Regions from separate parts of the Pseudoalteromonas piscicida genome, predicted to be linked through region 1. Evidence: predicted binding sites of a transcription regulator. Region 1 holds the regulator's gene; the other holds the start of a gene.

Region 1 (16,553 bases):
AGCTCGGCGGCCTTATCCAACTCAGATTTATATACTGATGAATATGGAATGCTGTATAGCTTGCCGTTTTCATCGCGGCGGATAACTGAATACAGTCCTGTTTTATCTTTTACATCGGCGTTATTGAGCTCGTCTTTGGTGATGTCGCTTGGATAAAACTCCGCACCCAGTGCTTTTTCTTCAAAGCCAGAAAGAAAAACTTGGTCGCCATTTAAACGATCCCAAGGCCCATAGTTAATGTCCGCGAATTGGCGTACCTTTTCGTCTGAAATTTTGCTTAGGAATGTTGCTTTGTCTTCGCCGAATGCTTGCTGCCAAAATAAATCATCCATAATAACCGAAGCGTCGATGAGTAAAGCCAACATCTTTTTCTGGTTATCGCTTAGGTGGCTTAAGTCTGTTTCTAGCGTTACTGGGGTATAAATATCTAGTCTGTCTTGAGATGCATTAACTAGCTTATAGCCTGATTGCTTGGTATTACCTTGTACTTGCTCAGTTTGTGCACCCGGTTTTTCAGAAGAAGTTGATGGCTCAGAGCAGCCAGTTAGGGTTAGACCTGTTGCAAGTGCAATTGCAACTGAAATCATAGAGTGTTTCATAATGCTCCCTTGTTGTCGGTGTGTTCTAATTATGTGGCGATCACCTTACACGATTTTGTATAACTATGCTTAGTTAACTTAGATTGGCATGTGGTACGTAAGCCGCTGTTAACGTGAAAGGTCACCATTTGTGCCCGCCCGTGGGTCATTTTCAGTATTTTTGCGGCAAAGTTTGCCACAAAGCACCATATGCCTTGAATTCTAACTTGCTAATTGTTGAGGGTATATAAATAAAATATTATTTTTTTAGATTTTCTTAACTTTATCCGAAAGTTAGACAATACTTACGTCATAGATACTAAAAATCAGCAGTGTGACCTCCAGCAAGCAAGTGCTTACTTTTGCCATAAGCTTACGCTTGTAGTCAGGTCTTTTATTCAGTTATTAAGGGATTTGGTTTCATGTCTACAGAAAATGCTTTGCTCACGATTCTAACTGACAGAATCAATAACGATACCTTGGTATTGCCGACATTACCTGAAATTGCAGTTCGTGTTAGGCAAGCGGCAGATGATCCTGAAATCAACTTGATGCAGATGGCAGACGTTATTTCTCACGACCCAGCCCTTGCAGCACGTATGATCAAAGTTGCCAACAGCGCTTTTATGGGCCGTACGGTGAAGGTAAATACCTTAAATCAGGCGGTAACCCGTATCGGTCTCAGACAAATCAAGAATATCGCTACCGCAATGGCGATGGAGCAGCTATTTGTTTCTAATAACAAGCTTATCAAGACTTACATGGATAAAGCTTGGCAGAAAACGCTTAAAGTCGCTTGCCAGGCGATAACAACGATGGATTTTTACCTTCGTGTCAACAAGCACACCTCACTTAACAAAGATACAATCACGTTGGCTTCTTTGGTGTTTAATATTGGTGTTTTACCCATTTTGACAGAGGCTGAACGTCACCCTGAAGTGTTCGCCAATCCAAGCTTTTTGGCCCATGCCATCCAGAAATTAGGCGGCAAGATTGGTGGTGCAATAATGCGAGAGTGGGAATTCACCGATGAGTTTGTTGAAGTTGCAGAAAGCTGGGCAAACCCAAATTATCGGCCTGAACATGTCTGTTATGTCGACTTTATTCGTGTTGGTGCAATCGTAGAAGGTATTTTGCAGGTGTCTGATAAGTCAGCAGCGCTAAAACAGTATGAAGAAAAAGGCGTAATAAGAGAGGTGAACATGTTTGCTGATGACACTTATTTGCATGTACTCGAAGACGTTAAAACAATGTTTGCTTAGCGCCTTTTGCTTACCGTGAATACAAAGACCTCTGTTGAGGTCTTTGGCGTTTAGGGCATAGCCTCGGCTCGGGGCTTTCTAAATATTTTGCTTATCCGAGCACCTGTGACAGAAATCGTTAAGCCACATAAAATAAAACCACCCCCAATAGCTTCCATTAGCATCAACTGCTCATTAAGTAATAAGGCTGAACCTACAATGCCAACAATAGGGATTAATAAGGCAAAAGGCGTCACTGCCGCAGCCTTGTGATTTTTAAGTAGCCAACCCCATATTGCGAATGCAATCAGTGTCGAGATGTAACCCACATAGGCAATGGATAACCAAGACTGTGTTGTGGTGTTTAGTAGTAAGGTCAATGGGAAGTCAGTTTCAATAAAATAAGACAGTGTAAAAAGCGGCAATGGTGGCACTAGGCTTACCCAAACAATAAAGTGGAGTAAGTTAACGTCTTGTAGGCGCTTCATGATGAGATTTGAAAACGACCAAAATAATGCCGCGAATAGAATGAGCACCGCGCCCAATATTGTCGTTGAACTAGAGGAGTTGATAAAAAACAAACTAAAGCCAAACGTTGCGATGCTAATCCCCACTACTTGAAAGCGATTCATGGTTTCCTTTAACAATAAAACACTTAGCAAAATCGTGAAAATGACTTGGGCTTGTAGCAGCAAAGAAGCAATGCCGGCTGATGCATTCGATTCCATCGCAATAAACAGCAAGCTAAACTTAAGCACACCTAAAAATAGCTCAACCCGAGTACGTTCCATACCGATGTGTTAGGAAAAGGAATGAAGAATACTGCTGGGATCGCGACTACTAAAAAACGCAAGCCTGAGAATAAAATAGGAGGCAACTCTGCTAGCCCAAATTTAATGACCGAAAAGTTAAGCCCCCAAATGAACACTACCATCAAAGCCAATGAAATGCTTTTCACATTCACGCGTCAAACTCCGTTTAATTGTACGAATTACCGCTTCCGGGTATCGAACTACTGGCGTAAATTGTCTTCGATGCCTGAAATTCAGGTTAGCAAAGCGTTACTGCCAAAGCCGAATTCCTATCATGCCATTGAAGAGTAAATAAAGCGCGGCAAATGCGTTGGTTAGTGCAAATAAAGTGGCGAGCCAGTAACTAAACGCTCGTACTTGAGTACGCTTAGTCTTCCACCACATTAATTGATGTCAAGCTGATATTAATAAATACCAGGTAGTAGTAAGAAATAGAGCAATAGAAAGCCAGCTAGGCTTTGCCACTAAAGGGGTCAATTGAGTACTGTTTTTTGCAACTACTATGATCTCACCACATATGAGTTACATATTATAGAGCTCGATATCCCCTATCTGAACGACGTTTTCTATGGCTGCGGCAAGCGCTGCTTTTATGCTCGACAGCACAATGGGAACTATCTAGATTTGCAATATCTGGCAAACCCATTTTCCGAAAACACGGTCTCTCACTTTGGCTTTCACACTCAGCTTGGTGCACAAGGCTTCCCCATTATGGATAAGGTTAACGACAAAATTTACTTTGTGACGAAGCAATATGGCAGTCCATTCGCTATTGGCGCAAAGTGACCTTGTTAAGATAGAGTATTGAGCTGGATAAAGAAAAATTGATAGCCATATCCGCTATCAATTTTTCGTACCCAATCGGTAGTTGATACTAAATTAAGACTCTAAGCCTTCGTCGTCACCAAGACCTTTGGTTAGATCTTCTAACAACTCTTTGATTTCTTCCGAAACTAAAATAAAGTCAGCATCAAGTTTTACGGCTAGATCTTCTTTTGGAATATCCGCATTTTGGTCTTTAAGTGCTTCTGCATAGCTTAAACGCTTTAATGTGCCATCGTTTTGTAAAATGAATTTCACGCGCTCACGCCAATCTAACGCGAGTTTAGTCACACGCTTACCATTTTCTAAGTGCGTTTTGATTTCGTCTGATGAAAGATCATGCTGTTTTAACTTTACCTGAGCGCCGTTGTCGTCTGGCTCTTGCAACTCAGCGTCGGTGCCTATTGCAAAGCTTTCAGGTGCACTAAACTCGGTGAGCCAGTGTGTTAGCTGTAAGTCTAAATCATAGTTCGCAAATGCAGGTACAACAGGAAGTGTGCCCAAAGACTTACGCAGTAGTGCAAGTAGTTCTTCCGCTTTGTTGAAGCTGGCACTATTTACAATCACCCAACCTGATTTTTGGTCGATAAAAGCAAATTGCAGGCTCGATTTTCTGAACGCTTGAGGCAATAAAGTGGCTAGGATATTTTCTTTAATATCGTCTTTTTCTTTTTTCTTTACCGGACGATTTTCTTGCTGCTCTATTTGCTCAATTTTTTCGGCGACCATTTCGTTAATCACGGCGGCTGGTAGCACTTTTTCTTCTCGTTTAGCACACACTAAAATGCTGTCTTGTGAGAAATGTGAAAGCATTTGGCCATGTTTGCCAAAAGCTTTGGTCCAGCCAAAAGTGGTCATGTCTTGGCTACCACAAGGACGAAAAATATCCTGCTCGAGTGCTTTTTCGAAATCTTCTTGTGCGTAAGTTACATCTTGTTTGAATTTGTAGCAGATTAAGTTACTGAACCACATAGAAATATGCCCGTCTGGAATAAAATTGTGGTCATCATAGCAAAAAGGTCACAGCTTGTATTCCACTAGATGACGTTTGATGGTGGGGTAGACAACCCGCTCCAATACACTAATCGGAAGCTTGGCGTATTGAACGGTTGTCGTACTGTAAACTGGCTTTTGTTAACTAAACATCGCCATTGGTTTTTGTAAGTCTTTTGGGAAGCTGATGTAGTAGGTGAGGCCTTTGCCCTCTTCACTATTTACTTCGATATCTCCATTCAGGGTTTGTTTTACGAGGTTTAGCGTAATATGGGTACCAAGCCCACTGCCACCTTGGTCGCGTTTGGTCGTAAAAAAGGGGTCAAACAACCTGTCTAGTTGGGCCTTACTCACGCCTTTGCCGTTGTCTTTGTAGACGATATTTACCATACCGTTATCTTCTTTAATCTTAATATCTATTTGTCCTTGGTCTTGATTTTCAAAACCATGGATTAAGGAGTTCATGATAAGATTAGTGAATATTTGGCTGATTGCTCCGGCCGGTAAGTTTAGCGTCATATCCTCTGGGCATTCAATATTCACCTGATGATGAGTTTTCTTCAATTTTGGGTGTAACGAGCGGATCACTTCACCTAGGTATTGCTTAAAATTAATAGTACGAACTGCTTCACTGGCCTGATCGACCGCAATTTGTTTAAAACTTGCAACAAGTTCTGACGCGCGGTCTAAGTTGGTTGTAAGCAGGCTCGCACTCTGCTTTGCTTCGCTAATAAACTCTTCTAACGCCTTTGGCGATAGTGTTTTTCCGTTGTAAGCGGCTTCGAGCTGATCTAAGCGCTCTTGTAAGAATGAAGTCGCAGTCACGCCGATGCCAACAGGCGTATTAATATCGTGAGTAATACCAGCAACGAGACCACCAAGAGCCGCCATCTTTTCAGAACCCACCAAACGCTCTTGTGCCATGTTCAGCTCATCTACGTACTTCTCAAGCTCTTTTTGTTTTGTTAGTAGCTCTTCTTCTGTTTGTTTTCTTAGATCAATCTCTTCCGTGAGCGTTAACTTCTGCTTTTCTAATTCATATTTTTGTTGCTGTAGATCCATCATCGCTTGGCTAAGGTTTGAGGTCTTACGCGCGACTTCTTGCTCCAACTGAATGTTGTGTTGGTCAAGCTTTTCATTGCTGATCAGCAGTTCCTTTTGAGTTTGATCGAGCTTTTTACGATATTCAGAGACCTTATCAATCAGCTTATTAAATGCCTCTTCCATGATCTTTAGTTCGTTGCGCTCTTTAGCGCCGATGTCTATCTTATGGCCATCAACATTGTCGACCTCAAAGTCTTCAATTTGCTCGGTGAGGTCGCTTAGCGGTTCGGTAAGCAGCTTTCTGAAGGCAATTAAAAACAGAATAATCAAGAATGTCGTCTTGATCATTGCATTGCCTATCAAAAAGTAAATTGAGATCATGATGCGACTAAAGACGACCTCTCGGCTAGAAAACAAGGTTACGTCACCGACTTGAGTTGCACGACCCGAGAACTCAAAAATTAATGGAAATGTGTAACCAAACAAACCGGATGGCGTATCTTCAATTATTGCTTCTTCTTGAACAAGTTGTTGGCTATACAGTTCGTGAATATCTAACGAACGGCCAAGCTGTGAAATAATTTCACCACTGTCATCACGTACAATAATCCCTTCAATCATGGGGATCGCTAGTAGGCCCTCTGCCGTGGTAACGGTTTGCTTAGTATTGAGCTCCCAAATGGCACGGGTCAAACTGCGGCTAAAGGTTTTTTGCAGCATGGTGAGTTCATTACGAATATAGTCTTTGGTATTGACGTATTCTGCAACGATTTGACCACATGTGACGACAAAGGTTAGAAGGAAGTAAACCGATAGCACATTGGTGAGCAATTTTTTTGAGAGGCTTTTTTGCAGCATGAATTAAGCTGAGCTCCTACGGTAAGTTCATCGCCTTTGTATAATCTGTTTTTAAAGTTAGCCAATAAATGGTTAAAAATAAATAATTATCTTCATTAAATATGCTTTTTAACGCCTTACCTAGGAAAGTTTAATGTGTTATAAGATAGCGATACCCAGTGACCGTTTTATTAACGATAGTACAAGACTGACCACTTTATGAGTTATTCCGTCTTAGTTTGCGATGATTCGGCTGTTGCCCGTAAACAAGTCATTAAAAACTTACAGAGCAAATTAGACCTGACCTTGCATCAAGCACAGAATGGCCAGCAGGCGATTGATTTACTGAAAACTCAGCAAATAGATTTATTGTGCCTTGATTTAACCATGCCAGTACTTGATGGGATTGCTGTGTTAGAGGCAATAAAAGCACACCGAATTGAATGTTTTGTTGTGGTTATTTCGGCTGATGTTCAGGCAAAGATGAAAGAAAGAGTAGAAAACTTGGGGGCGTTAGGGTTTCTAGAAAAACCAGTAAAAGCAGAGCAGTTATTAGGATTGCTGCACCAGTTTGGTATCCGATAACTTATCTATGCAAATTACAAATGTCACTATTAGAAATTTGCATAATCTATTTTACTCTTTCGTATTGACAGCATGGCTAAACTTCAGGCACTCTAAAATTATGAAAACGAATATTATCACTACGACCATTATTACAACCACCATCCTAACAGGATAGTGGCATAGGTCAGTGCGAGTTTGAAAAAGGCCTGTGTTCACTAAGAACACAGGCCTTTTTTGTTTTTGGAATGAGGAAAAATGATGCGAGTACTAAAGTTTGGAGGGTCTTCCCTCAAAGATTTTGCCTGTTTACAAAGAGTCAGGGAGCTGGTTAAAGATCATGGCCAACAACAAGCGCTTGTCGTGCTGTCGGCTCCCGGTGGCATGACAGATCAGCTTGTTGAGCTTGCTGATTTGGCTGGACGGGGGGAAGCGTTTGACTCCCAGTGGCAGTCATTCACATCCCGCAGCCATGACTTACACAATGAAGTGCAAGCGGTGTACGGCGGTGTCGTAGGCTGGCCTGACTTTGAATTACTTAAGAATAAATTAGATGGCGCCAAGTTACTGGGGCATTGCCCAGATCAAGCAAGGGCCTATGTCATTAGTTTTGGCGAACGCATTAGCGTTGCGCTGATGGACACCATGCTGCAATCAGACTCCGTAGCGCTTAGTGCTGACGCTTGTGTAAAAACGCAGGGCGGGTATCTCGATGCCGAAGTTGACCTTAAGCTAAGTAAATTATGTTTTGCAGAGTTGGTGCGTGCCAAAGCGTCGCGTTTTTATATTATGGCGGGCTTTACTGGAAGCAATGAAGCGGGCGAGCTGACAACGCTTGGTCGCAATGGTTCTGACTACTCTGCGGCGGTCGCTGCTGCGTGCCTTGAAGCCGAAATCTGCCAAATCTGGACTGACGTTGATGGCGTCTACAGTGCAGATCCTCGCCTGATAAAGAAAGCGACTAAGGTCGACGTGTTATCTTATAAAGAAGCCATGGAGCTATCTTATTTTGGCGCTAAAGTGCTCCACCCAAAAACAATCTTACCTTGCGCAAAAGCAGATGTGCCTTGTGAAATTAAAAATACTCATGATCCAGAAGTGCCTGGCTCACTGATCTGTGCCCAGGGCGGTGGAGAAGCTCCCGTTAAAGCGCTTTCGAGTCTTGATAAACTGGCTATGTTGACCGTGGCAGGACCAGGGATGAAAGGCAAGGTTGGCATGGCTGCTCGAGTATTTTCCGCATTGGCAGCAGATAATGTATCCATCGTACTCATTACGCAATCCTCCTGTGAATTCAGCATCAGTTTCTGTGTCCATGAGCAAGACTTAACTCTCGCGCTGGTTGCGCTTGAACAGGCATTTGAGCTTGAAACGCAAGCAGGTTTAATCGACCCAATTGAAGTCCAGCGTAGCCTTGCTATCGTTACTTTGGTTGGCGATAACATGAAAGCGCACAAAGGTCTTGCGGCCAAATTCTTTGCTTCACTTGCTCAGGCTCAGGTAAATATTGTTGCCATTGCGCAGGACTCAACGGAGAGTTCGATTTCGGCAGTGGTTGACGGTGAACTTTGCCAAGACGCGGTAAAGGTGTGTCACGAAAACTTCTTTACGCATGTCCCGTCTATTGATGTGTTCTTGATTGGCTGCGGTCTAGTGGGTCAGGAGTTAATGAAGCAGTTTCATAAGCAGCAAGCATGGCTTGAAAAACGTAATATACGCTTGAACCTCTATGGCATTGCAAACTCAAGTAAGTGTTATTTAGACCCAGAAGGCGTACCGTTTGATAACTGGGAACTGGCGCTAGAGAAAGCTGAGTCGGGCTTTGATTTACAACAGGTTAGCCAGTTTGTTAGACAAAATCATTTAATTAATCCTGTGATTGTCGATTGTAGTGCGGCTCAGTTCGTTGCCGATGGCTATTTAGATTTTCTTAATGCAGGTTTTCATGTCGTGGCGGCTAACAAAAAAGCCAATACTGGCAGCTATGAGTATTATCAGTCACTACAACAGGCTGCACTAGCTAAGCGCCGTCACTTTTTATATGAAACCAACGTGGGCGCCGGACTCCCTGTATTAGACAATCTCAAATTGCTGTTTGGCGCAGGAGATGAACTGCTGTCATTCAGTGGTATTTTGTCAGGCTCGCTATCGTATATCTTTGGCGTATTGTCGGATGGTTTATCACTATCGGAAGCGACAGAGAAAGCCAAACAAAGCGGTTTTACAGAGCCAGACCCTCGCGATGACTTATCTGGTACGGATGTCGCGCGTAAGCTGCTTATCATTGCTCGTGAATCGGGACTGCCGCTGGAGCTGGGCGATATTGAAGTTGAATCTGTATTACCTGAAGGGTTTGCCGAGGGCGCCAGTGTTGACGAATTTATGGCGCAATTACCACAATTAGATGACGCTTTTGCTGCGCGTATTGCAGCGGCAAAAGCACAAGGTCAAGTGCTACGCTATGTTGGTTCAATCGTTGACGGTAAATGTCGCGTTGGCATAGAAGCGGTAGATAAAGAGCATGCCCTGTACGATATTCGCGATGGTGAAAATGCATTGGCTATTTTAAGTCAGTATTATCAACCAAAGCCTTTTGTGATAAGAGGCTATGGTGCCGGTGCTGAGGTAACCTCTGCGGGTGTATTTGCTGATATTCTAAAAACGCTGTCGAGGTAGGGGTAATGAAAACATTTTATGCCCCAGCATCAATGGGCAATTTTTGTGTTGGCTTTGATGCTCTTGGCGCCGCACTCCAGCCTATTGATGGCAGTTTACTGGGTGATCAGGTCAGTGTTGAAGCCGCAGATCGTGATACGTTCAATTGTATTGGTCCATATGCCGATAAGCTCTCAGCCGATCCCAAAGACAATTTGGCGTTTCAGTGTTTACAGCACTTTAAACAGCATGTGGCGCCGAACATGCCTGCGGTTGCCATGACCTTGTATAAAGGCCTTCCTGTTGGCTCAGGTTTAGGTTCGAGTGCTTGCTCTGTGGTTGCCGCTTTTGCTGCACTCAACGATTTTGCCAATACGCAATTAAGCCAAGAGGCGCTCATTGAATTGATGGCCGACTTTGAAGCAAAGGTCAGTGGCGGTCGTCACTACGACAATATCACGCCATGTTACCTTGGTGGACTACAACTGACTGCGGACTGCATTCCAAGTAAAGCAATTAGTGTTGCGCATGATGAAAGCTGGTTTTATGTCATTGCTTATCCAGGCTTTGCATTGAATACAGCGAAAGCTAGGCAAGCGCTTCCGCAGCAGTTTTCTTTGCATGATACGGTGGAATTTGCCCAGCGACTGTCGGGCTTTTGTTTATTGATGCAGTCAGGTCAATTTGACAAAGCACTGTCGATGATGAAAGACAGTATTGCCGAGGAAGCGAGAGCGCCACTCATTGCCGGCTTTAGCGAAGCACAAGAAGTGCTGCCAGCCCTAGGTGCCGAGCTGGTGAGTATTTCAGGGGCTGGGCCCACACTATTTACCATTTGTAAGTCTGAGCAACAGGCAAACGCAGTGCAGCAATGGTTGCAACAAAATTACATCAATGAAGCGGGTTTTAGCCATATTTGCCGATTAGATGCGCTAGGCACAAGAGAATTAAAGGATCAAAAGTAATGAAATTAGTGAATTTAAAAGACGAACATCAGGTTGTTTCATTTGTTGAAGCGGTAAAAATCGGTTTAGGTCGTAACCAAGGGGTATTTTTTCCTCCTACATTTGAGCGTATTGCGGATGTTGATGCACTACTTGAATTACCTTTTGCTGAGCGTAGTGCCAAGGTATTGCATCACCTTATTGGTGATGAGCTACCACAAGATACGCTTGATGCAATGGTAGAACGCGCCTTTAATTTCCCAGCTAAGTTAGTAGAAGTTGCTAAAAATCAGCATTGTTTAGAGCTTTTCCATGGACCGACATTGGCGTTTAAGGACTTTGGCGGCCGCTTTATGGCGGAATGCATTAGCATGTTTAATCAGGGGGAGCGCGTGACTATCCTTACGGCAACAAGCGGTGATACTGGCGCCGCCGTTGCCCATGCATTTTACGAAAAAGAAAATGTCGATGTGGTGATCCTTTACCCCCATGGCAAAATTTCGCTTGCCCAACAAAAGCTGTTTACTACACTTGGGAAAAACATTCATTGTTATGCTGTAGATGGCAGTTTTGATGATTGCCAAGCGATGGTGAAATCCGCGTTCCTTGATGACGAAGTAAAGCAAAATCTTGGCCTCAATTCAGCAAACTCTATCAACATCAGCCGCTTAGTGGCGCAAGTGTGTTATTACTTTGAAGCGCTAGCGCAATTACCTAAATCGCAGCGTGATAATGTGCATGTCTCGGTGCCAAGTGGTAACTTCGGTAATGTCTGTGCGGCGATGATTGCGGCGGCGATTGGATTACCTATTGCCAAGTTAAGTGCCACGACAAACCAAAATGATACTGTGCCCCGTTACATTGCGTCGGGTGAGTGGCAACCAAACGACACTTTGGAGTCACTCTCTAATGCGATGGACGTGAGTAAACCTAATAACTGGCCTCGTGTTGAAATCATGCTGGAAAGAGGTGATTTTAACAAACATGACTTTTATTCACGTTCGGTGTCGGAAGCGCGTACTCAGGCGGTCATGCAAGAGTTGCATGGCAAAGGCTATCTAGCTGAACCACATACCGCGATAGCTTACGAAGGATTAGCACTGGATTCGCAAGCAGGTGAAACCGGCATTTTCCTTGCTACTGCGCATCCTTCGAAGTTTAAAGAATCTGTAGAAGGTGTTTTAAATCAGCAGCTTGATATGCCAAAACCCTTGGCCGATGCATTGCAAAAACCATGTTTAGCTGAGCCGCTCAGCGCGGATTATGATGCTTTGAAAGCAGCGATGTTGGCAAAGCTGAACTAAATGAGAATGAACACTTAAGTGGGTAATTGGCCCGCTTAAGTATGTTCAATTTCACAACTATATTAGCTTTTCAAATGCAACTTAGGTTGTCTTATTTAAAATATTAATGTTTAAATAAAAAAATATCATCGCGATAGGGGTGTGAAATAAATTCAATCCCTGCTTAAATATGCCCATGCTGATTTCATAGGCAAACTGGTTATCTTGTGATGCTAGATTGTCTTTAAAAATACCCTTACGTTTACCTAGGAGAAACCATGTTAGAACGTAACATGAATATTGCAGATTTTGACCCAGAACTATTTGCAGCGATTGAAGCAGAAACTTCACGTCAAGAAGAGCACATCGAGCTTATCGCTTCTGAGAATTACTGTAGCCCACGTGTACTTGAAGCACAGGGTTCTCAGCTAACAAACAAGTATGCTGAAGGTTACCCAGGTAAGCGTTACTACGGTGGTTGTGAGCACGTTGACGTGGTTGAGCAACTCGCGATTGACCGTGCCAATGCGCTATTTGGTTCTACTTACGCAAACGTCCAGCCTCACGCTGGCTCACAAGCAAACGCAGCGGTATTCCAAGCGCTACTTCAGCCACATGACACTGTGCTAGGTATGAGCCTGGCTCACGGTGGTCACTTAACGCACGGTTCACACGTAAACTTCTCTGGTAAAACGTACAATGCTATCCAGTACGGTCTAAACGAAGAAACAGGCGAAATCGATTACGCACAAGTTGAAGCGTTAGCACTTGAGCACAAGCCAAAAATGATCATTGGCGGTTTCTCTGCGTACTCAGGTATCGTTGACTGGGCTAAGTTCCGTGAAATCGCTGATAAAGTAGGCGCTTACCTACTTGTTGATATGGCGCACGTTGCGGGCCTCGTTGCTGCTGGTATCTACCCAAGCCCAGTGCCTCATGCACACGTTGTAACAACAACAACGCATAAAACACTAGCGGGTCCTCGTGGCGGTCTTATCATCTCTGCGTGTGATGATGAAGAAATCTACAAAAAGCTAAACTCAGCGGTATTCCCTGGTGGCCAAGGTGGTCCTCTATGTCACGTTATCGCTGCGAAAGCGGTTGCGTTCAAAGAAGCATTACAACCAGAGTTCAAGTCATACCAAGAGCAAGTGGTTAAAAATGCACAAGCTATGGTTGCGGTACTGCAAGAGCGTGGTTATAAAGTGGTTTCTGGCAAAACTGAAAACCACCTATTCCTACTTGACCTGATTGATAAAGACATCACAGGTAAAGATGCGGATGCAGCACTTGGTCGCGCTAACATCACAGTAAACAAAAACTCAGTACCAAACGATCCGCGTTCACCGTTCGTTACTTCTGGCCTTCGCATCGGTTCTCCTGCGATCACTCGCCGTGGCTTTAAAGAAGCTGAGTCGAAAGAGCTTGCTGGCTGGATCTGTGACGTACTAGACAACATCAATGATGAGTCTGTACAGGCACAAGTGAAAGAAAAAGTAAAAGCAATTTGCGCTAAATTACCTGTTTACGCATAATTTCGCTCACAAAAAAGCAGTTTTTTGTTATGATTAAGGCCGCATTCAAGCGGCCTTTTTTGTTTTTGAGTCAACGAGAGCGTCTATGCATTGTCCATTCTGTACAGCCAAAGATACCAAAGTGATAGATTCACGTTTGGTTGCTTCCGGCCACCAAGTTCGTCGCCGTCGTGAGTGTATTTTATGCCACGAACGCTTTACTACCTTTGAAGGTGCTGAGCTCGTAATGCCGCGAGTGATAAAGCAAGACGGTACCAGAGAGCCCTTCAATGAAGATAAGCTACTCAATGGTATGCACCGAGCGCTGGAAAAGCGTCCTGTCAGCACAGAACAAATAGAAGAAGTGGTACATCAGATTAAATCTCAAATTCGTGGCACTGGTGAACGCGAAGTAGCCAGCGACATGATTGGCGAATGCATTATGGAAGCCCTCAAAAAGCTCGATAAAGTGGCTTACGTGCGATTTGCTTCGGTATATCGTTCTTTTGAAGATATTCGTGAGTTTGGTGAAGAAATTGCGAGGTTGGGGGATTGAGCCAGTTCACACCGCAAGACCATGATTACATGAGCCGCGCCATCGCGCTTGCAAAGCGCGGTAAATATACCACAACGCCAAACCCCAATGTCGGTTGTGTGATCGTAAAAGACAATGAAATAGTCGGTGAAGGCGCGCACTTAAAAGCAGGTGAAGGTCATGCTGAAGTGCATGCGCTTAAGCAAGCTGGAGTTAAGGCCGCTGGTGCAACTGCCTATGTAACGCTTGAGCCATGCAGTCACTATGGCAGAACGCCGCCGTGTGCAAAAGGTCTGATTGACGCAGGCGTCAGCAGAGTGGTTGCTGCCATGGTTGATCCCAATCCACAAGTTGCAGGGCGTGGATTGGCAATGTTAGAGGCCGCGGGAATTGAAACGGCTTTTGGTTTGCTAGAGCCACAAGCAAGGGCGCTAAATACCGGTTTCTTGAAGCGAATGGAGTATGGATTGCCGTTCGTGACCTGCAAGCTTGCCGCTTCTCTTGATGGCAAAACTGCATTAAATAATGGCCAGAGCAAATGGATTACCTCAGCCGCGGCGCGCTTAGACGTACAGCGCCACCGCGCGCAAAGCTGCGTGGTCTTGACCGGAGCCGATACGGTTATGGTAGACAACGCCAGACTCAATGTTCGTGAGGAGTTTTTGCAAGACACCGATTATCCTCAATCTGAGCTACGCCAGCCGATACGTGCGATTATTGACTCACAAAATCGTCTGACACCAAATCTTGCGCTATTTAAAATTGCATCTCCAGTGATTATTTTTCGCCGTACTATTGATAATTCAGCGCAATGGCCTCATTTCGTAGAGCAAATTGTCGTGCCTGAAATCAGTGATAAGCTCGATTTAAGAGCCGTGCTCAACAAGCTGGCTGAAAAGCACTGTAATTATGTTTGGTTAGAAGCTGGTGCCACCCTAGCGGGTATAATGCATGAACAAGGGCTAATCGATGAGTATATCGTCTATTTGGCACCGAAAATAATTGGCGCTGGAAAAGGGCTGTTTAACACCACACCACTGAGCGCCATGTCGCAAATACCTGAGTTAGTGTTTGGCGACGTTTGCCAAGTGGGGCCTGATCTCAAACTTATCGCGACTAAAGAGAAGTAAAATGTTTACAGGTATTATCGAAGCAACAGGAACATTAACTCAATTGCAACTCAAGGGCGGCGATTTAATTGTTCGTGTGACCACAACATCTCTTGATATGAGCGATGTAAACTTGGGTGATAGCATTGCCACCAACGGGGTTTGCCTGACCGTAACTGAGAAGTTTCATGATGGCTTCAAAGCCGATGTTTCTAACGAAACCTTAAGTTTGACGCGTTTTGCCGAGTACAAACAAGGCCAAAAGGTCAACCTTGAAAAGGCACTGCAGCCGATTTCACGTCTAGGCGGTCATTTGGTGTCAGGCCATGTGGATGGTATTGCTGAAGTGGTTGAGATAACCGCTAATGCCAGAGCGACTGACTATTGGTTGGCCGCGCCATCATCGCTAATGAAGTATATTCCGTATAAAGGTTCGGTTGCCATTGATGGTATCAGTTTGACGGTCAATGCCGTGGAACAAAATCGCTTTAAATTGACCATAGTGCCACACACGGCGCAAGAAACGACGATTGCAGGTTTTCAAGTCGGGTCAAAACTAAACTTAGAGGTTGATCAAATCGCCCGCTACCTCGAAAGACTAATTCAGGGTGAGCCAAGCGCTGCCAGCGAGTCCACTCTCACAACCAGTCTATTGGCGAAAGCTGGCTTTATAAAGTAGCCACAGACAAAGTAAAAATGGGAAAACTATGAGTTTAAATAGTGCTGAGGAAATCATCGCGGACATTAAAGCCGGTAAAATGGTTATTTTGATGGACGATGAAGACCGAGAAAATGAAGGTGATCTGATCATTGCAGCAGAGCACATTACACCAGATGCAATTAATTTCATGGCAACATATGGTCGCGGGTTAATCTGTTTAACCATGACACAGGAGCGCTGTGAGCAGCTGAACTTGCCACTAATGGTGAAAACCAATGGCGCTCAGTTCTCTACCAACTTTACTTTGTCTATTGAAGCTGCGAAAGGCGTAACGACGGGGATTTCAGCGGCAGATCGTGCTCGTACAGTGCAAGCTGCAGTTGCCAAAGGTGCTGTGCCTGAAGATATTGTACAACCTGGTCATATTTTCCCAATCATGGCGCAACCTGGTGGGGTTTTAACGCGCGCAGGTCATACTGAAGCTGGATGTGATTTAGCACGTTTGGCGGGGTTGGAACCTGCATCTGTGATTGTTGAAATTCTAAATCCAGATGGCACTATGGCACGTCGCCCACAACTAGAAGTATTCGCAAAAGAACACGATATTAAAATCGGCACCATTGCTGATTTAATTGAGTATCGTAACTTAAACGAAACCACTATCGAAAAAGTAGCAGAGTGTAAACTTCCTACTGAGTTCGGTGAGTTTAACCTAGTGACTTACAAAGACACCATTGATAATCAACTTCACTATGCGATGGTTAAAGGCGAGATCAAATCGGAAGAAGCCAATTTAGTACGTGTGCATTTGCAAAGTACGTTTAACGATATTCTTCATTCCGATCGTAGTGCTGATAGAAGCTGGACACTGCAAAGTGCCATGAAACACATCGCCGACAACGAAGGTGTATTAGTTATTCTTGGCAAACAAGAACGTAGTGAAGAGATAGAAGCATTGGTT
Region 2 (16,553 bases), 940 kb from region 1:
ACCGTGTTCTTGGATGCTTGCTCTTAGGGCATCCCAGTCAAGGCGTAATGGCTCCTCACAGACTTTATCAAGGTCACGCTTATAGGTATCTATTGGCATAATACCTTGTGAGTAGGTCGTCTCGTTAAACTTAGGACAAGCACCGCGCTCTTTTGCCAGTTCATTCGATGCTTTCATCAGATAGTATTGGATCGCTTCAAATGTTCTGTGTGTTAGGCCGTTAGCGCTACCGTCTGAGTACTTAACACCATTCTTTGCAAGATAATAAGCAAAGTTAATCACACCGATACCCAGTGTACGGCGTCCCATTGTCGCATTGTACGCGGCAGGTACTGGATAGTCTTGATAGTCTAACAGGTTATCAAGTGCACGAACCGCAAGCTCGGCTAACTCTTCTAACTCATCTAGAGACTTGATTGCACCTAAGTTAAATGCTGAAAGCGTACAAAGCGCAATTTCGCCTTCAGGGTCATTTACATGGCTTAGCGGCTTCGTTGGTAGTGCAATTTCAAGACATAAGTTTGACTGGCGGATCGGTGCAACCTTAGAGTCAAACGGGCTGTGTGTATTACAGTGGTCAACGTTTTGTAGATAAATGCGACCAGTGCTCGCACGTTCTTGTGCAAACATTGAGAATAATTCAATCGCTTTAATGCGTTTCTTACGAATAGACTCATCTTGCTCGTACTTAACATACAGTTCTTCGAATTTATCTTGATCTTCAAAGAATGCGTCATAAAGACCAGGCACATCTGATGGACTAAATAGCGTGATATAGTCGTCTTTAATTAGGCGGCTATACATGGTTTTGTTGAACTGCACGCCATAATCTAAATGACGCACGCGGTTCTCTTCAACACCACGGTTATTTTTTAGTACTAATAGGTTTTCAACTTCAAGATGCCAAAGCGGGTAGAATAGGGTCGCTGCGCCACCACGCACACCGCCTTGGGAGCAGCTTTTAACAGCCGTTTGGAAGTGCTTATAAAAAGGAATACATCCTGTGTGGTATGCTTCACCATTTCTAATTGGGCTACCAAGTGCACGAATACGACCAGCGTTGATACCAATACCAGCGCGCTGACTGACGTATTTTACAATCGCAGAAGAAGTTGCGTTGATTGAATCTAGGCTATCAGCACATTCAATAAGTACGCATGAGCTAAACTGACGTGTCGGCGTGCGAACACCAGCCATAATTGGCGTTGGTAATGAAATTTTGAAGGTTGAAACCGCATCGTAGAATCGCTTAATGTAATCTAGACGCGTTTCTTTCGGGTAGTTTGCAAACAAGCTTGCAGCAACAAGAACATATAAGAACTGCGCACTTTCATAGATCTCACCTGTTACGCGGTTTTGTACAAGGTACTTACCTTCCAACTGCTTAACGGCTGCATAGCTGAAGTTCATATCTCGGCTATGGTCGATGTAGCTGTTTAGCTCATCAAACTCTGCTTTTGTGTAGTCAGTGAGAAGGTGCTGATCATAGCGCTTGTCTTCAACCAACTTTACCACATGGTCGTGTAAGTGCGGCGGCTCAAAACAGCCATAGGCTTTCTTACGCAAATGGAAAATAGCCAAGCGAGCGGCTAGATACTGATAATCTGGAGACTCTTTTGAGATCAGATCGGCTGCAGCTTTAATAATCGTTTCGTGGATATCACCAGTACGAATACCGTCATAAAACTGGATGTGTGACTTTAATTCAACCTGAGAAACTGAGACGTTATCTAGGCCTTCTGCCGCCCATGTAATGACACGATGGATCTTATCTAGATCTAACGGTTCTTTGCGACCGTTTCTTTTGCATACAGATAGCTGTTGGTTCATGTTATGTGCCTGTATTCCTTAGGAACGCGCTTTAGATATCGCACGAATATAAAATTGTTTAGCAAACCACCACTATATATGGTGCCCTAGTGGCTAGGGATCACAAGATAGTGGGGTTGACGTGAATTTGCAAGAGAACAACTCGGGCAGAATTGTGGATAAGTTTGGGATAATTTATTTATGTAAGTATCCACTAACCTATGACAATCCACTTATCTGCCCACAAAGAAAAATCAACAGAAAGATGACGCATTTCAGTAAAAATAAAAAAAAATTCTAACTGATTTTTTTCTACACAAATTCGTATCTATTATAGCAAAAACACAATATATGGTGTTTTATTTTTTAATCGACACTAAATATGCGATAGTGTGTCTAATGGGTTAGTAAGATAGAGATCCGCATGCCATGACTTTGCTTCAGCTTCTGATGGAATGAATCCCCACATTGCTGCTGCACTAATCATTTTTGCGGATTTTGCAGCAACGATATCTCGCTCAGCATCGCCAACATAAATACAACGCGTAGGTGAAACCCCCAATTTTGACGCCACTAACAGTAAAGGCTCGGGATGAGGTTTAGCCACAGCCAAGGTATCTCCACACACAACTGTCTCGATCTTTGCAAGTTCAGGGATCTGTTTTAGTAGCGGAAGTGTTAAAAATTCAGGCTTGTTTGTCATGATCCCAACCTGAACCTCTTTTTCTACAAGTGCCGCTAATAACTCACCAATTTGCGCAAAGCATTGGGAGTGTACTGATAAATTCTCAAGGTAGTAGTCGAGCACTCCCTGACGTAATACCTGAGTATCGTAGTGCTTTAATGACTCGCCAAATCCTACCTGCAGCATCGCTGCTACGCCGTTTGATATCGCACTGCTATATACCTGTTTGCCGACTGTAGGCATTTTATTAGCAGCTAAAACGTGGTTTAGTGCGGCTCCCAAGTCGTCACTGGTATCCAGCAATGTACCGTCTAAATCAAATAATACAGCTTGGATCATGCCAGCTTCTCAAAGTGTAGAATGTAGTTAACTGAAACGTCCTTGGTTAAAGTAAATGTTTTGCCGATAGGGTTGTAGTTAATTCCTGTCGCCGCTCTCACTTTGAGGTCGTACTTTTCAGCCCAATCAATTAAGGTCGAGGGGCGGATAAACTTATCATGCTCATGCGTGCCTTCTGGAACCATCTTAAGCAGTTTTTCAGCAGCGACGATAGCCAGTAAATACGCTTTCGTGGTTTTGTTTAAGGTAGAAAAAAATACGTGACCGCCGGGCTTAACTAGCTGTGCGACTGAACGAATAATGGATTCTGGGTCTGGTACGTGTTCTAACATTTCCATACAAGTTACTACATCGAACTCGCCTTGGTGCATGGCTGCGAATTCTTCCGCTGGCACTTTTTGATAGTCTACGTTAACGCCGACCTCTAACGCGTGGAGCTTTGCGACGTTAAGCGGCTCTTGCCCCATATCGATACCGGTTGCATTTGCACCCAGCTTAGCCATGCTTTCTGTTAAAATCCCGCCACCACAACCGACATCCAATACTGTTTTTGCAAATAGGCCTTCACATTTATCGTTGATAAAGTCCAATCTTAATGGGTTAATGTCGTGTAATGGCTTAAATTCTCCCTCGCGGTCCCACCAGCGCTCTGCTATTTCTTCAAATTTGGCGATTTCATTAGGGTCTACATTTTGATGTTCGGTCATAAAAAACTTCCTCGTCGAATTGAGCGCATTATAAAGGGGATTAGATAAAAATAGCACCTGTAAAACGGTAAAAAGTGTGTTAGCATGCTTGACGAATTTTATAATAAACAAAGCCCCGCTGATACTCTGAGGCAATTCGGCTATTTTTTGAAGCGCGTTTAATTGGCGCTTCAGCAGAAAAAGCAATTTGATATTCAGATAGCATCTCAACACAAGTTGTAGTGTGACACAAAAGGGGTAGACACTGAAGGAAAGTGGAGTCAAATGTCTGATCTCGCCAATGAAATCCTGCCAGTCAATATCGAAGATGAATTAAAAAATTCATACCTAGATTATGCGATGAGTGTAATCGTAGGTCGTGCATTACCTGACGTACGTGACGGCCTTAAGCCTGTTCACCGTCGTGTATTGTTCGCGATGAATGAACTTAAAAATGACTGGAACAAACCTTATAAAAAGTCAGCTCGTGTAGTTGGTGACGTAATCGGTAAATATCACCCACATGGTGATAGCGCGGTTTACGATACTATTGTACGTATGGCTCAGCCTTTTTCTCTACGCTATATGCTAGTAGATGGACAAGGTAACTTTGGTTCTGTCGATGGTGACTCTGCAGCTGCGATGCGTTATACCGAAGTACGTATGGCTAAAGTCGCTCACGAGTTACTTGCTGACCTTGAAAAAGAAACCGTTGATTATGTACCAAACTACGATGGTACAGAGCAAATTCCAGATGTGTTACCAACTAAAGTGCCTAACCTATTGGTGAATGGTTCATCTGGTATCGCGGTTGGTATGGCTACCAATATTCCACCTCACAATTTAACAGAGGTGATCAATGGGTGTTTGGCTGTGATCCAGAATCCAGACATCACCATTGAAGAGTTAATCGATTATATTCCGGGTCCTGATTTCCCAACTGCCGCTATCATTAGCGGTAAAAATGGCATCGAACAAGCCTATAAAACAGGTCGTGGTAAGATTTATATCCGCGCGAAAGCTGACATCGAAGTCGATGAGAAAACAGGCAAAGAAACCATCATCGTTCATGAAATTCCTTACCAGGTTAACAAGGCAAGATTAATCGAAAAGATCGCAGAACTTGTTAAAGACAAAAAGGTTGAAGGGATTAGTGCACTACGCGACGAGTCGGATAAAGACGGTATGCGTATTGTTATTGAAATCAAACGTGGTGAAGTAGGTGAAGTTGTACTAAACAACCTATACGCTCAAACACAACTACAAACTGTGTTTGGTATCAATATGGTTGCGCTAGATAACAACCAGCCAAAGTGTTTCAACCTAAAAGAAATGCTCGATGCGTTTATCATTCACCGTCGTGAAGTCGTAACGCGTCGTACTGTATTTGATCTTCGTAAGGCAAGAGACAGAGCGCATACGCTTGAAGGCCTAGCAATTGCGCTAGCAAACATTGACCCTATCATTGAGCTTATTCGTAAGTCACCAACACCAGCGGAAGCGAAAGCGGCGCTTACGGCGCGAGCTTGGGATCTTGGTAACGTTAAATCAATGCTTGAGCGCACTGGCGAAGAAAATGTTGCACGTCCAGACTGGTTAGCTGAAGAACTCGGGATCCGTGACGGTCAGTATTATTTGTCTGAGCAACAAGCCCAAGCAATTCTTGACTTAAGACTACACAAATTAACGGGTCTTGAGCACGAGAAAATTCTGGCAGAATACAAAGAGCTACTCGATCTTATCGCTGAACTACTGTATATCCTTTCCTCTCCAGAACGTTTGATGGAAGTGATCCGTGATGAGCTTGTCGAAATCAAAGAAACATATGGTGATGAGCGTCGTACAGAGATCACTGCTGCAGCGCACGATATCAGTCTAGAGGATTTGATCAACGAAGAAGACGTTGTCGTTACGCTTTCTCACGAAGGCTACGTGAAATATCAACCTCTTAGCGATTACGAAGCACAGCGTCGTGGTGGTAAAGGGCGATCTGCAACTAAGATGAAAGATGAAGACTTTATCGAACGTCTACTCGTTGCAAATACTCACGATACAATTCTTTGTTTCTCCACTTCGGGGCGCTTATATTGGTTAAAAGTTTACCAGTTGCCGCTCGCATCACGTGCTGCGCGCGGTAAGCCAATTGTTAACTTGTTACCACTCGAAGCTGATGAGCGTATTACGACAATTTTACCGGTTCGTGAATACGAAGAAGATAAGTTTATCGTCATGGCAACAGCGAGTGGTATCGTTAAGAAAACACCTCTGACTGCATACAGCCGTCAGCGTGCAAGCGGTATTATTGCTATCAACTTGAACGAAGGCGATAGCCTCATCGGTGCTAACATTACCACAGGTGAAAATGACATCATGCTATTTACTGAGCATGGTAAAGTTGTACGCTTTAATGAGAAGCAGCGAGATTCAGAAACGGGTGAAGTGAAGCGTGATCCTGAAACTGGCGAAGAAATGTTGGCTTTACGTCCTATGGGCCGTACAGCTACTGGTGTTCGTGGTATCAAGATGCCAGATGACGTTAAAGTGGTATCACTAATCGTACCACAAGGCGATGGTGCAATCTTGACCGTAACTGAAAATGGTTATGGTAAGCGCACACCGCTTGCAGAGTACCCTGCGAAGAGCCGTGCAACACAAGGTGTTGTGTCAATCAAAGTAACAGAAAGAAATGGTTCTGTGGTTGGCGCGGTTCAAGTTGATGACAACGATGAAATCATGTTGATCTCAAACCGTGGTACGCTAGTTAGAACGCGCGTAAACGAAGTTTCTACGGTAGGCCGTAACACCCAAGGTGTGATTCTGATCCGTACGATGGAAGACGAGAAAGTAGTTGGTCTTCAACGCATCGAAGAAATTGAAGTGGAAGAGTTGCCTGAGGGTGACGTTGCAGAGCTAGAAGGTGAAGCAACACCTGCTGCGGAACCTGACGCAGAGGAATAAAAAAATCCTACCCAAAAAAGCGACTTCGGTCGCTTTTTTTCTTCCTGTCAATTTTTTCAATCTGTTCCTCTATGACAAGAGCCAGAAGCCTGATAAATTAAGGCTACCAACAATCCGACGTTTTAGTCGGGCAGCCTACTGTTCATCCAAAAAGTCATGAGAATAATGTTATTCTTTGGATGATCTAGATTATTTGGAATGAGGAAAAATATGACGGTTTATAATTTTTGCGCGGGTCCTGCGATGTTACCTGTTGAAGTTATGAAAAAAGCGCAAAAAGAATTTCTAGATTGGCAAAATCTAGGTGTTTCAGTGATGGAAGTTAGCCATCGTTCGGCACCGTATCTCGAAATGGCAAAGCAATGTGAAGCAAGCTTACGTCGTTTGATGAACATCTCTGATGAATTTGAAGTATTGTTTATGCATGGCGGTGGTCGAGGTCACTTTGCTGCTGTACCTCTAAACCTACATGTAGAGGGTGTACCTGGCGTATATATTGAAAACGGGATCTGGTCTACTGGTGCAACGAAAGAAGGTGAGAAATTCACGCAAACGCATGCGATTAATATTCGTACTGACGAAAATGGTCAATTCGACATTTTACCTGTCTCCGAGTGGAAGCTACCAGAAAACGCTTCATTTGTTCACTATTGTCCAAACGAAACTATCGACGGTATTGAAATATTTGACGTTCCAAAGCATGCAACCGCACCAATTGTAGCGGATATGTCTTCCAATATTTTATCTCGTGAAATTAACGTCGATGACTTTGATTTGATCTATGCTGGTGCACAAAAAAATATCGGTCCTTCGGGCCTCAGTATCGCGATTGTACGGAAGACATTATTGAAGCGTGAAGGCTTGCCAAGACCAGCTATCCTCGATTATGCCATTGAGGCTGAACAGCAAAGTATGTACAACACACCACCAACATTTGCTTGGTACCTTGCGTTTGAGGTGTTCAAATATCTTGAAAGCATTGGTGGTGTTAAAGCAATGGAAGCACACAACCAAGAAAAAGCAGGCATTTTGTATGATTACATCGATAGCTCTGACTTCTACTCAAATAAAGTTGCAAAACATTGTCGCTCGTTGATGAACGTACCATTTTGGTTAAATGATGACAGCCTAAATGCAAAATTCTTGGCTGAGGCAGAACAAAACGGTTTAATCGCACTTGAAGGCCACCGTTTTGTTGGCGGTATGCGGGCTAGCATATACAACGCCATGCCAATCGAAGGGATCAAAGCACTAGTTGCATTTATGGATAAATTCGCACGGGAGAACAGTTGATGGAGCAATTAACTCTCAAGCCCATAACCAAAGTCAGCGGCAGTGTGACGCTACCAGGCTCAAAAAGCTTATCAAATCGTATTTTGTTGCTTGCGGCGTTGTGCGAAGGCACAACAAAGGTGACGAACTTACTAGATAGCGATGACATCCGCCATATGTTAGGCGCGTTGTCTCAGTTGGGCGTTGAAGTGACGCTAGAAGACAATAATACGGTGGCACTGGTCAAAGGAAATGGTGGTAAGTTTACTACACCCGTTGAACCACTATTTTTAGGTAACGCGGGGACCGCATATCGTCCATTAACCGCTGTGCTTGCAGCTATGCCCGGTGATTATAAACTGATTGGTGAGCCGCGGATGGAAGAGCGTCCGATTGGTCATCTTGTTGACGCGATGCAAGTGCTTGGCGCGGATATTCAATATCTAAAAAACAAAGACTACCCACCGTTAAAAATTGCAGGTAAGCAACTTGCTGGTGGTGAAGTTGAGATTGACGGTAGTATCTCAAGCCAGTTTTTAACCGCATTATTGATGGCTGCACCACTTTTTAGTGGCGATACGAATATTGCGATTAAAGGTGATCTTGTTTCAAAACCTTATATTGATATTACTATTGGCGTGATGGCGCACTTTGGTGTTCACGTCGAAAACCACAATTATCAACATTTTGTGGTAAAAGCTGGACAACAGTATCGTTCTCCAGGAACACTTATGGTCGAAGGGGATGCGTCGTCAGCCTCTTATTTCATCGCTGCTGCTGCAATTGCCGGCGGTGAAATTGAGATCAAAGGGGTGGGTAAGCAAAGTGTGCAGGGTGATATCGGCTTTGCCAAAGTGATGGAACAAGTCGGTGCAAACATCGATTGGTATGATGAGCGTATTGTTGTTCGTAAAGGTGAGCTAAATGGTGTGGATATTGATGCCAATGCTATCCCTGATGCTGCGATGACACTTGCAACCGTAGCACTATTTGCTAAAGGAAAAACTGCTATTCGTAATATCTACAATTGGCGTGTGAAAGAAACCGACAGGTTAGCTGCCATGGCGACTGAGCTTAAAAAAGTAGGCGCAGAAGTGGTAGAAGGGCACGACTTTATCGAAGTAACGCCACCGGCTAATTTTAATTTCACGGATGTGGATACATACAATGACCATCGTATTGCAATGTGTTTTTCGATGGTTGCAGTGGGTGGTCAAGCGATCACTATCAACGACCCTAAATGCACGGCAAAAACCTTCCCAACCTACTTTTCAGTGTTAGAAAGCATTAGTCAGTATTAGTCTCATCAAAGGTGTTGAACAGGTTCGACACCTTAAAATCTTCTCTAGAAACCGCCTAAAACTACTTTAGATATGCGTATTTTTGTTTGAATTTTATTCAGTAAAAGCCAGTCTACTTCCAACATTTATCGTATCTCGCTGCACTAATAATTTGAGATATAACAAAAAATGACAGGTAAATAAGGATATATTCAGCAAATTGACGTATACTATGCGCCGTCAAATTCAGGTGAGCATTTTTAGGAGGTCTAAATGCAGGCAGCTATGCCAGTTATCACCGTAGACGGCCCAAGTGGTTCAGGCAAAGGAACTGTTTGTCGCTTGTTAGCTGAAACATTAAACTGGGAAGTGTTGGATAGCGGTGCGATTTATCGCGTGCTTTCGTTAGCAGCATTACACCACCAAATTGCAACTGATAACGAAGAGGGCTTGGTTCCACTCGCAGCTAATTTGGATGTACAATTTTCTATCGATAAAGAAACTAAAAAAAGCAAAATTGTACTCGAAGGTGAAGATGTCACTAATACCATTCGCAATGAAGAAGTCGGTGCAGCAGCGTCAAAAATTGCAGCATTACCAAGAGTGAGAGAGGCATTATTACGACGTCAGCGCGCTTTTAGAACAGAAGTTGGCTTAATTGCAGATGGACGTGATATGGGAACGGTGGTATTCCCTGATGCTGAACTTAAAATTTATTTGACTGCAAGTGCAGAAGAACGTGCTCGCAGGCGATTTGTTGAGTTGAATGAGAAGGGCCATGATGTTACACTAAGTGGTCTGTTAGAAGACATTAAAGCTCGCGATGATCGCGATATGAATCGCAAGGTTGCCCCATTAGTTCCTGCTAGCGATGCGATAGTTGTTGATACAACTGAGCATAATGCTGAGCAAGTGTTCAAACAGGTTATGTCTTTTATTCAAGACGCCATTGTGGCAGGTAAACTTCCAAAAAGTTGTTTACCTAAGTAAATTTTTTAATGACACAGGCAGGAAGCTAGTGTTTATTTAACAACCCCATGCAGCATGGTTGCTAATTGGTAATTTAACTTTATAGAGACGTATTTAGTATGTCAGAAAATTTTGCGCAGTTATTTGAAGAAAGCCTACAGGGTTTTGAAGTTGAGCAAGGCTCAATCGTTAAAGGTACAGTAATCGCTATCGAGAACAATGTTGTTCTTGTTGATGCTGGCCTTAAATCTGAAAGTGCAATCCCTGCAGAGCAATTCAAAAATGCTGCTGGTGAACTAGAAGTTGCTGTTGGCGACGAAGTAGATGTAGCACTTGACGCTATCGAAGACGGTTTCGGTGAGACTATCCTTTCTCGTGAGAAAGCGAAGCGTCACGAAGCTTGGATCCGTCTAGAGAAAGCATGTGAAGAGCACGAAACTGTTGTTGGTATGATCAACGGTAAAGTTAAAGGCGGTTTCACTGTTGAAGTTGATTCAATCCGTGCATTCCTACCTGGTTCACTTGTTGATGTACGTCCAGTTCGCGACACAGCTCACCTTGAAGGTAAAGAGCTAGAGTTCAAAGTTATCAAGCTAGACCAGAAGCGCAACAACGTTGTTGTTTCACGTCGTGCTGTTATCGAATCTGAGAACTCACAAGAGCGTGAAGAGCTTCTTCAAAACCTTGTTGAAGGTCAAGAAGTTAAGGGTATCGTTAAGAACCTTACAGACTACGGTGCATTCGTAGACTTAGGTGGTGTTGACGGTCTTCTACATATCACTGACATGGCTTGGAAGCGTGTTAAGCACCCTTCAGAGATCGTGAACGTAGGTGACGAAATCAACGTTAAAGTACTTAAGTTCGACAAAGAGAAGACTCGTGTTTCTCTAGGTCTTAAGCAACTTGGCGAAGATCCATGGGCTGCTATCGCTGGTCGTTACCCAGAAGGTGCTAAGCTTACTGGTCGTGTAACTAACCTAACTGACTACGGCTGTTTCGTTGAAATCGAAGAAGGCGTTGAAGGTCTAGTACACGTTTCAGAAATGGATTGGACTAACAAGAACATCCACCCTTCAAAAGTAGTTTCACTAGGTGATACTGTTGAAGTTATGGTTCTTGAAATCGACGAAGAGCGTCGTCGTATTTCTCTAGGTCTTAAGCAGTGTAAAGCTAACCCTTGGCAAGAATTTGCTCGTCTTAACAACAAAGGCGACCAAGTTTCTGGTAAGATCAAGTCTATCACTGACTTTGGTATCTTCATCGGTCTTGACGGCGGTATCGACGGTCTTGTACACCTATCTGACATCTCTTGGAACACTCCAGGCGAAGAAGCTGTACGTGAGTACAAGAAAGGTGACGAAATCACAGCTATCGTTCTACAAGTTGACCCAGAGCGTGAGCGTATCTCTCTAGGCGTTAAGCAAATCGACGCAGATCCATTCACTAACTACCTAGACGCCAACAAAAAAGGTGCTATTGTTAAAGGTAAAGTGACTGAAGTTGATGCTAAAGGCGCAACTGTTGAGCTAATCGAAGGCGTTGAAGGTTACATCCGTGTAGCTGACATCGCGCAAGAGCGTGTTGAAGACGCGACTGCTGCTGTTTCTGAAGGCGACGAAATCGAAGCTAAATTTGTAGGTGTTGATCGTAAGAACCGTACTATCAGCCTATCAGTTAAAGCTATCTACGAAGCTGAAGAAAAAGAAGTACTAGAGAAGCTTAAGAAAGATGAGCCTGCGTTCGAAAACGCAATGGCTGCAGCTTTCAAAAATGCTCAAAAAGACTAATTAATCAGTCTTTAAACTAGGAAGGGCGCTTAGCCCTTCCTTTTACACTAAAGGAAACATTATGACAAAGTCTGAATTGATAGAACAACTTGCACTGCAGCACGCTCACGTTCCTGTTAAAGATGTAGAGAATGCGGTAAAAGAAATCCTTGAACAAATGGCTGGCTCATTATCAGACTCGGAGCGTATCGAAATCCGTGGCTTTGGTAGTTTCTCGCTTCACTTCCGTTCTCCTCGCACTGGTCGTAATCCTAAAACGGGCGAGACAGTAGAATTGGATGGTAAATACGTACCACACTTTAAGCCAGGCAAAGAGCTGCGCGATAGAGTAAACGAAAGCTTAAATAATTAAGTCTAACGGAGCTAAACTTGGTTGCAGTATTGAAAAAGGGATTAGCTGTTGTTGCCATACTGATTGCATTTTTAGTTGGAACACAAAATCCACAAGTTGTTAATGTCAATTTTGTAATTGCAAGTGCAGAGTTACCACTCGCAACCTTAATGAGTATTTGCTTAGCTCTTGGGATAATTATTGGTTTACTTGTAACTGCGTCGGTTTTATCTAAGCTTAAATGGCAAAATCATCGCCTAAAAAAAAGTAATAGTAAGCTTAGTCAAGCAGCCGAACGCTAGTTATGATCGAGCTGCTGTTTTTATTACTACCTGTAGCCGCCGCTTACGGTTATGTTATGGGTAAAAATAGTGCAAAGAATCAAGCCCTAGAGCAAAGTAGACAAATTACTTCTGAATACAGTAAAGGCCTAAAATTCCTACTAGATAGGGAAGAAGATCAGGGTCTTGAACACCTCACCAAATTACTAGAAGTCTCAGCAGACTCCGTCGACCATTATTTAACGCTCGCATCGCTCTTTAGAAAGCGGGGAGAGTTAGATAGAGCGATAAAAATTCATGAGCTATTACTTAAACAACCTAATCTAGATGAAGAAGTGGTGAAGTCCTGTCGTCTAGAGCTTGCTCAAGATTACATCTTAGCTGGCCTATTGGATAGCGCTGAAGAACATTTAGTCATTCTTGTAAAACTTGGGTTTAAAGATGCACTCGACCCAATTCTAAACCTATACTCTCAAACTAGAGATTGGCGAAAAGGCGTTCATATGTATGAAGCGCATCCTGAGCTTTTCAAAAAGTCGTCTCATTGCGCCACTATTGCAAATTTCTATTGTGAAGCTGCAAATCAAGAAAAGAATCCAAGCCTATTCGAAAAAGCGACGTCGCTCGCGCATGAAACTGTAAGACCCTTGTATGAAATGGGGAAAGACGCATACAAACATGATGATTACGTTAAATGTATATATTATTGGCGAAAGCTTGTGAGCCAATTTGTATTTATGGCACCTCTAGTAATTGAGGACCTAGAATCCTGTTATGTTAAATTAAATATTCATGAACAATTTTTCGAGTTGGTTTCTGAGCTATTAGAAAAAGGAGGCGTGCTGATCAGAATTAAGTTTTGCCAAGGATTAGTTCAAAAAGGTCATATTTCCGAGGCGATAGAGTTTCTAACTGATAGTTTAAAGCGTGAACCATCAATTAGGGGCTTTAGTTATTTGCTGCAACTCATTAGCGGCAAAGATGCTAAAATAGATCACGTACTACAAGAAATAGATAAATTGGTGAAGTCTTATATTGCAACTAAGCCAAACTATCAATGTGGTCATTGTGGGTTTACAAGTCACACAATGTACTGGTTATGTCCCTCCTGTAAACATTGGGAGTCACTTGCTCCAAGCCGTGGGTTAGACGGTTTTTAAGTTTTTAATTTGGCCAAATAGGGTAACTATGTCGACACAAGATTTAAAAAAGGTTTTGATTGCGCTTGATTATGATAATGAAGAAGCTGCATTATCATTTGTTTCTCAGCTTTCACCCGACGAATGCCGATTGAAAGTAGGTAAAGAGATGTTTACCTATTTTGGCCCTCAGTTTGTAAAAAAACTGGTAGATATGAATTTCGATGTGTTCTTAGACCTAAAATTTCATGATATTCCAAACACAGTTGCAAAAGCGGTAACTGCTGCAGCTGAACTTGGCGTGTGGATGGTAAATGTTCATGCCAGCGGCGGTCATGAAATGATGTCAAAAGCAAAAGAAGCATTGGCAGCTTACGGTGATAAAGCGCCACTACTTATTGCTGTCACCGTGCTAACGAGTATGGATCAAGGTCAGCTATTAAAGCTCGGAATTGAAAAAACACCTCAAGAGCAAGTACTATATCTAGCAAAATTAGCGAAAGAATCAGGCCTAGATGGCGTGGTCTGTTCTGCGCAAGAAGCCGAACTTTTAAAAGCTCAACTCGGTAAAGAGTTTAAGCTTGTGACACCGGGTATCCGACCAGCAGGTGCTGATGCTGGCGATCAAAAACGTATTATGACACCTGAAAAAGCAGTGAAAGCGGGGAGTGATTATCTAGTGATAGGGCGTCCGATCACTAAAGCTGAAAACCCCGCCGCCGCATTAAAAGCGATAAACCAAAGTATTGCTACACTTTAAAAGTGAAAGGCCAACATTACTGTTGGCCGTTTTCAATTAATGATGTCCGTTTAATTGAAGGGCTTGATTTTTATCTCACTCTTCATTATCAGCGGTTTCAAAGTTTAAACTAAACTGCCCACTACGCTGTACTGAGAAAATGGCCTTTTGCCAATTTTCGTCTTGATTTGACGTCGCATTTTCGAACAAGCTTAGGAAAAGCACGGAGATTTCATCACTTACTGGTATAACGTGTGCTTGTTTTGGTGTGCTGGTATCATAGTAAAAAGCGGAACACCTAGGCATATTGTCGTCATGGTAGTCCAACACGAGTCGTGCTTCACTCCACGGTTCTTTAATTTGTTGATATAGATACTGGCCCAATTGTTGTGGGACTTGTCGGTTTTCTTCTCGCATTCCAACTCCTTGTTATGTTCAGCGATAAATGTTGATCTGATTTTACTGGCGACTTTTGGCTTTAGTATGTGCTACAAATTTGTAGTTCCCAAAACCGACCTGTATAAATATGATCGACTGACCCGCGGCTTTACTTATGATAACCGCATTGGAAAATAGCCCTGAAAGTATAGACATACAGATAAAAAACGAAAGCACTGATATTAGGGCCTGTTGATCTTTCAAGTTTGTTTTTGCAGCAGCTTGACTGGTATTTATACAAGGCAGAGCCTGCGTAGCATAGTTATTCTATGTAAGTCAGGTGATAACACAGTAGAAATGCCAGTCAAGCGCTGCCCTTTGGGTTCACCTGAGTGCGCTTTGTTCATTGTTGCTCACCTTTTGCCTAGATTACTAGGCGGCAAGTCGAGCGTCGCGAGCAAAACCCACTCAGAAGAACAAAAATCAAACAGCAAAGGTCAACAGGCCCTAGTAACACAATGGCTTTTATCCAAGGTTGAATTAGCTTACGTCTCTGTTTACCAATCAATACGGCAACGACAAAACTGATAAAAGAAACCAAAAGGCCAATAAATATTGTTGCGTCGTGATCATGGTATTTCCATATTAATTGATAAGTAAATTATTGTAATCACTTGTCGCTTTAAAGAAGCGCTTAGTCGAGTATTACCTCACTCCGGGGCACACAACCGACTCGCTATGATAAGCTGCTCGGTAAGGGTTATTGGCGCTGTTTTGCTTATAAACCTGCTTACTGTGAATGCAGGTATAATCGTCGCCTTTCGCTGTGCCTAATTTACCACTTAACGAAAACGAATAAACGGTATTGGCGTCGGCTACGTTCCCCACCAGCGTGACTTCGTTTTTGCTTTGTTGGTTGGTAGGCAAGCAAGCTCTAGATTGCCTGTATGCTCAAATTGCTCTGAGGGACTTTGTGTTGCGGGCTCAAAGTGTCGGCACTGCGCCGAACGAACCGAGGTTGGCGGATGGGCATTCACATGCACTTGCGAGCCATCCATACTAAAGCGAAGGCGACTTTGGCACTGCGTAAACCCAACAAAGCTGGTTCCGTATTCGCGAACAAGGCCATCTTTACCCGTCACCGACAACAATCCTTGCTCAATATACGGACTTGCAAGATTCCCCTCAGAAATCACTATCGATTTATTAAAGTCATGGCATTCAAACCAATAAATTAAGCCATATTTAGCCAAGAGTCGGATGAAAAAGGTGCAGTCGTTTTCTTGCGCTTGTACGCACTGTGGTAACGTGGGTAAGTCTTTAATGATTAAAATAAGGGAGTTGACCAAAGATTGTACATTGATTTTTACAAAAATTTGGCTTTTTCCTGTTTGCTTAAGTGGCTCTACCCTTGGCTTTAAGGTTAATTGATAAAAATAGGTGCGCTCAGAAGTCGTCCTTGTACCAATTTCAAAGAGGGTGTCCGTGAAAAAAGTGCTCATTTGATCTGGGCTGATTGTTTTAAAAGCTACATCATTCCAAACCAAAAGTTCGCCAGAAAGATCCAAACCTGATTCTAAAGTACTATGGAAAACAAAACCGTAAATAATACAAGTGTTTAGTTCAATATTGACGACCTTAGTACTTTGGTCTGTGCCGTAAATGGTCATCCTTATGTGCATGATATTTAGCCTTGGTTTATTTACAATCTCTCACAATAGTCCATAAACTTTGGTTAATTTTATGTGAATGGTGATTTTCAATGTAATTATCTGTTATTAAATTAATTCATATAATAATGGAGATTATTGCATGGTTTGACTTGAATGCAAGTGTGCTATTTATAGATTAATAATATTAATTTGATATTAAGGTTGATCTAAAAAATGCGTTTGTGTAT

The links. Region 1 encodes NrdR, which represses ribonucleotide reductase genes. Its sites were predicted from a motif close to AAACACNANATNTNGTGTTT; they were not measured.
Region 2: the regulator NrdR is predicted to act here: its motif matches at 1,898-1,917, upstream of nrdA (class 1a ribonucleoside-diphosphate reductase subunit alpha).

What each region holds. Positions count from the first base shown of each region.
Region 1 covers NZ_CP021646.1:737,336-753,888, forward strand. Annotated here, with positions in the region: gene B1L02_RS03495 (dipeptidyl-peptidase 3 family protein) at 1-599, opposite strand, end outside; gene B1L02_RS03500 (HDOD domain-containing protein) at 1,001-1,840, shown strand; gene B1L02_RS24900 (EamA family transporter) at 1,891-2,610, opposite strand; gene B1L02_RS24905 (EamA family transporter) at 2,580-2,753, opposite strand; gene B1L02_RS03510 (hypothetical protein) at 3,109-3,417, shown strand; gene rdgC (recombination-associated protein RdgC) at 3,511-4,425, opposite strand; gene B1L02_RS03520 (sensor histidine kinase) at 4,588-6,348, opposite strand; gene B1L02_RS03525 (response regulator) at 6,547-6,912, shown strand; gene thrA (bifunctional aspartate kinase/homoserine dehydrogenase I) at 7,153-9,567, shown strand; gene thrB (homoserine kinase) at 9,573-10,511, shown strand; gene thrC (threonine synthase) at 10,511-11,794, shown strand; gene glyA (serine hydroxymethyltransferase) at 12,052-13,308, shown strand; gene nrdR (transcriptional regulator NrdR) at 13,394-13,843, shown strand; gene ribD (bifunctional diaminohydroxyphosphoribosylaminopyrimidine deaminase/5-amino-6-(5-phosphoribosylamino)uracil reductase RibD) at 13,840-14,952, shown strand; gene B1L02_RS03560 (riboflavin synthase) at 14,954-15,610, shown strand; gene ribBA (bifunctional 3,4-dihydroxy-2-butanone-4-phosphate synthase/GTP cyclohydrolase II) at 15,639-16,553, shown strand, end outside.
Region 2 covers NZ_CP021646.1:1,678,810-1,695,362, forward strand. Annotated here, with positions in the region: gene nrdA (class 1a ribonucleoside-diphosphate reductase subunit alpha) at 1-1,830, opposite strand, end outside; gene B1L02_RS07960 (HAD family hydrolase) at 2,186-2,833, opposite strand; gene ubiG (bifunctional 2-polyprenyl-6-hydroxyphenol methylase/3-demethylubiquinol 3-O-methyltransferase UbiG) at 2,830-3,540, opposite strand; gene gyrA (DNA gyrase subunit A) at 3,805-6,477, shown strand; gene serC (3-phosphoserine/phosphohydroxythreonine transaminase) at 6,688-7,770, shown strand; gene aroA (3-phosphoshikimate 1-carboxyvinyltransferase) at 7,770-9,050, shown strand; gene cmk ((d)CMP kinase) at 9,303-10,019, shown strand; gene rpsA (30S ribosomal protein S1) at 10,118-11,785, shown strand; gene ihfB (integration host factor subunit beta) at 11,847-12,137, shown strand; gene B1L02_RS08000 (lipopolysaccharide assembly protein LapA domain-containing protein) at 12,155-12,418, shown strand; gene B1L02_RS08005 (lipopolysaccharide assembly protein LapB) at 12,421-13,557, shown strand; gene pyrF (orotidine-5'-phosphate decarboxylase) at 13,586-14,296, shown strand; gene B1L02_RS08015 (hypothetical protein) at 14,372-14,692, opposite strand; gene B1L02_RS08025 (contractile injection system protein, VgrG/Pvc8 family) at 15,529-16,335, opposite strand.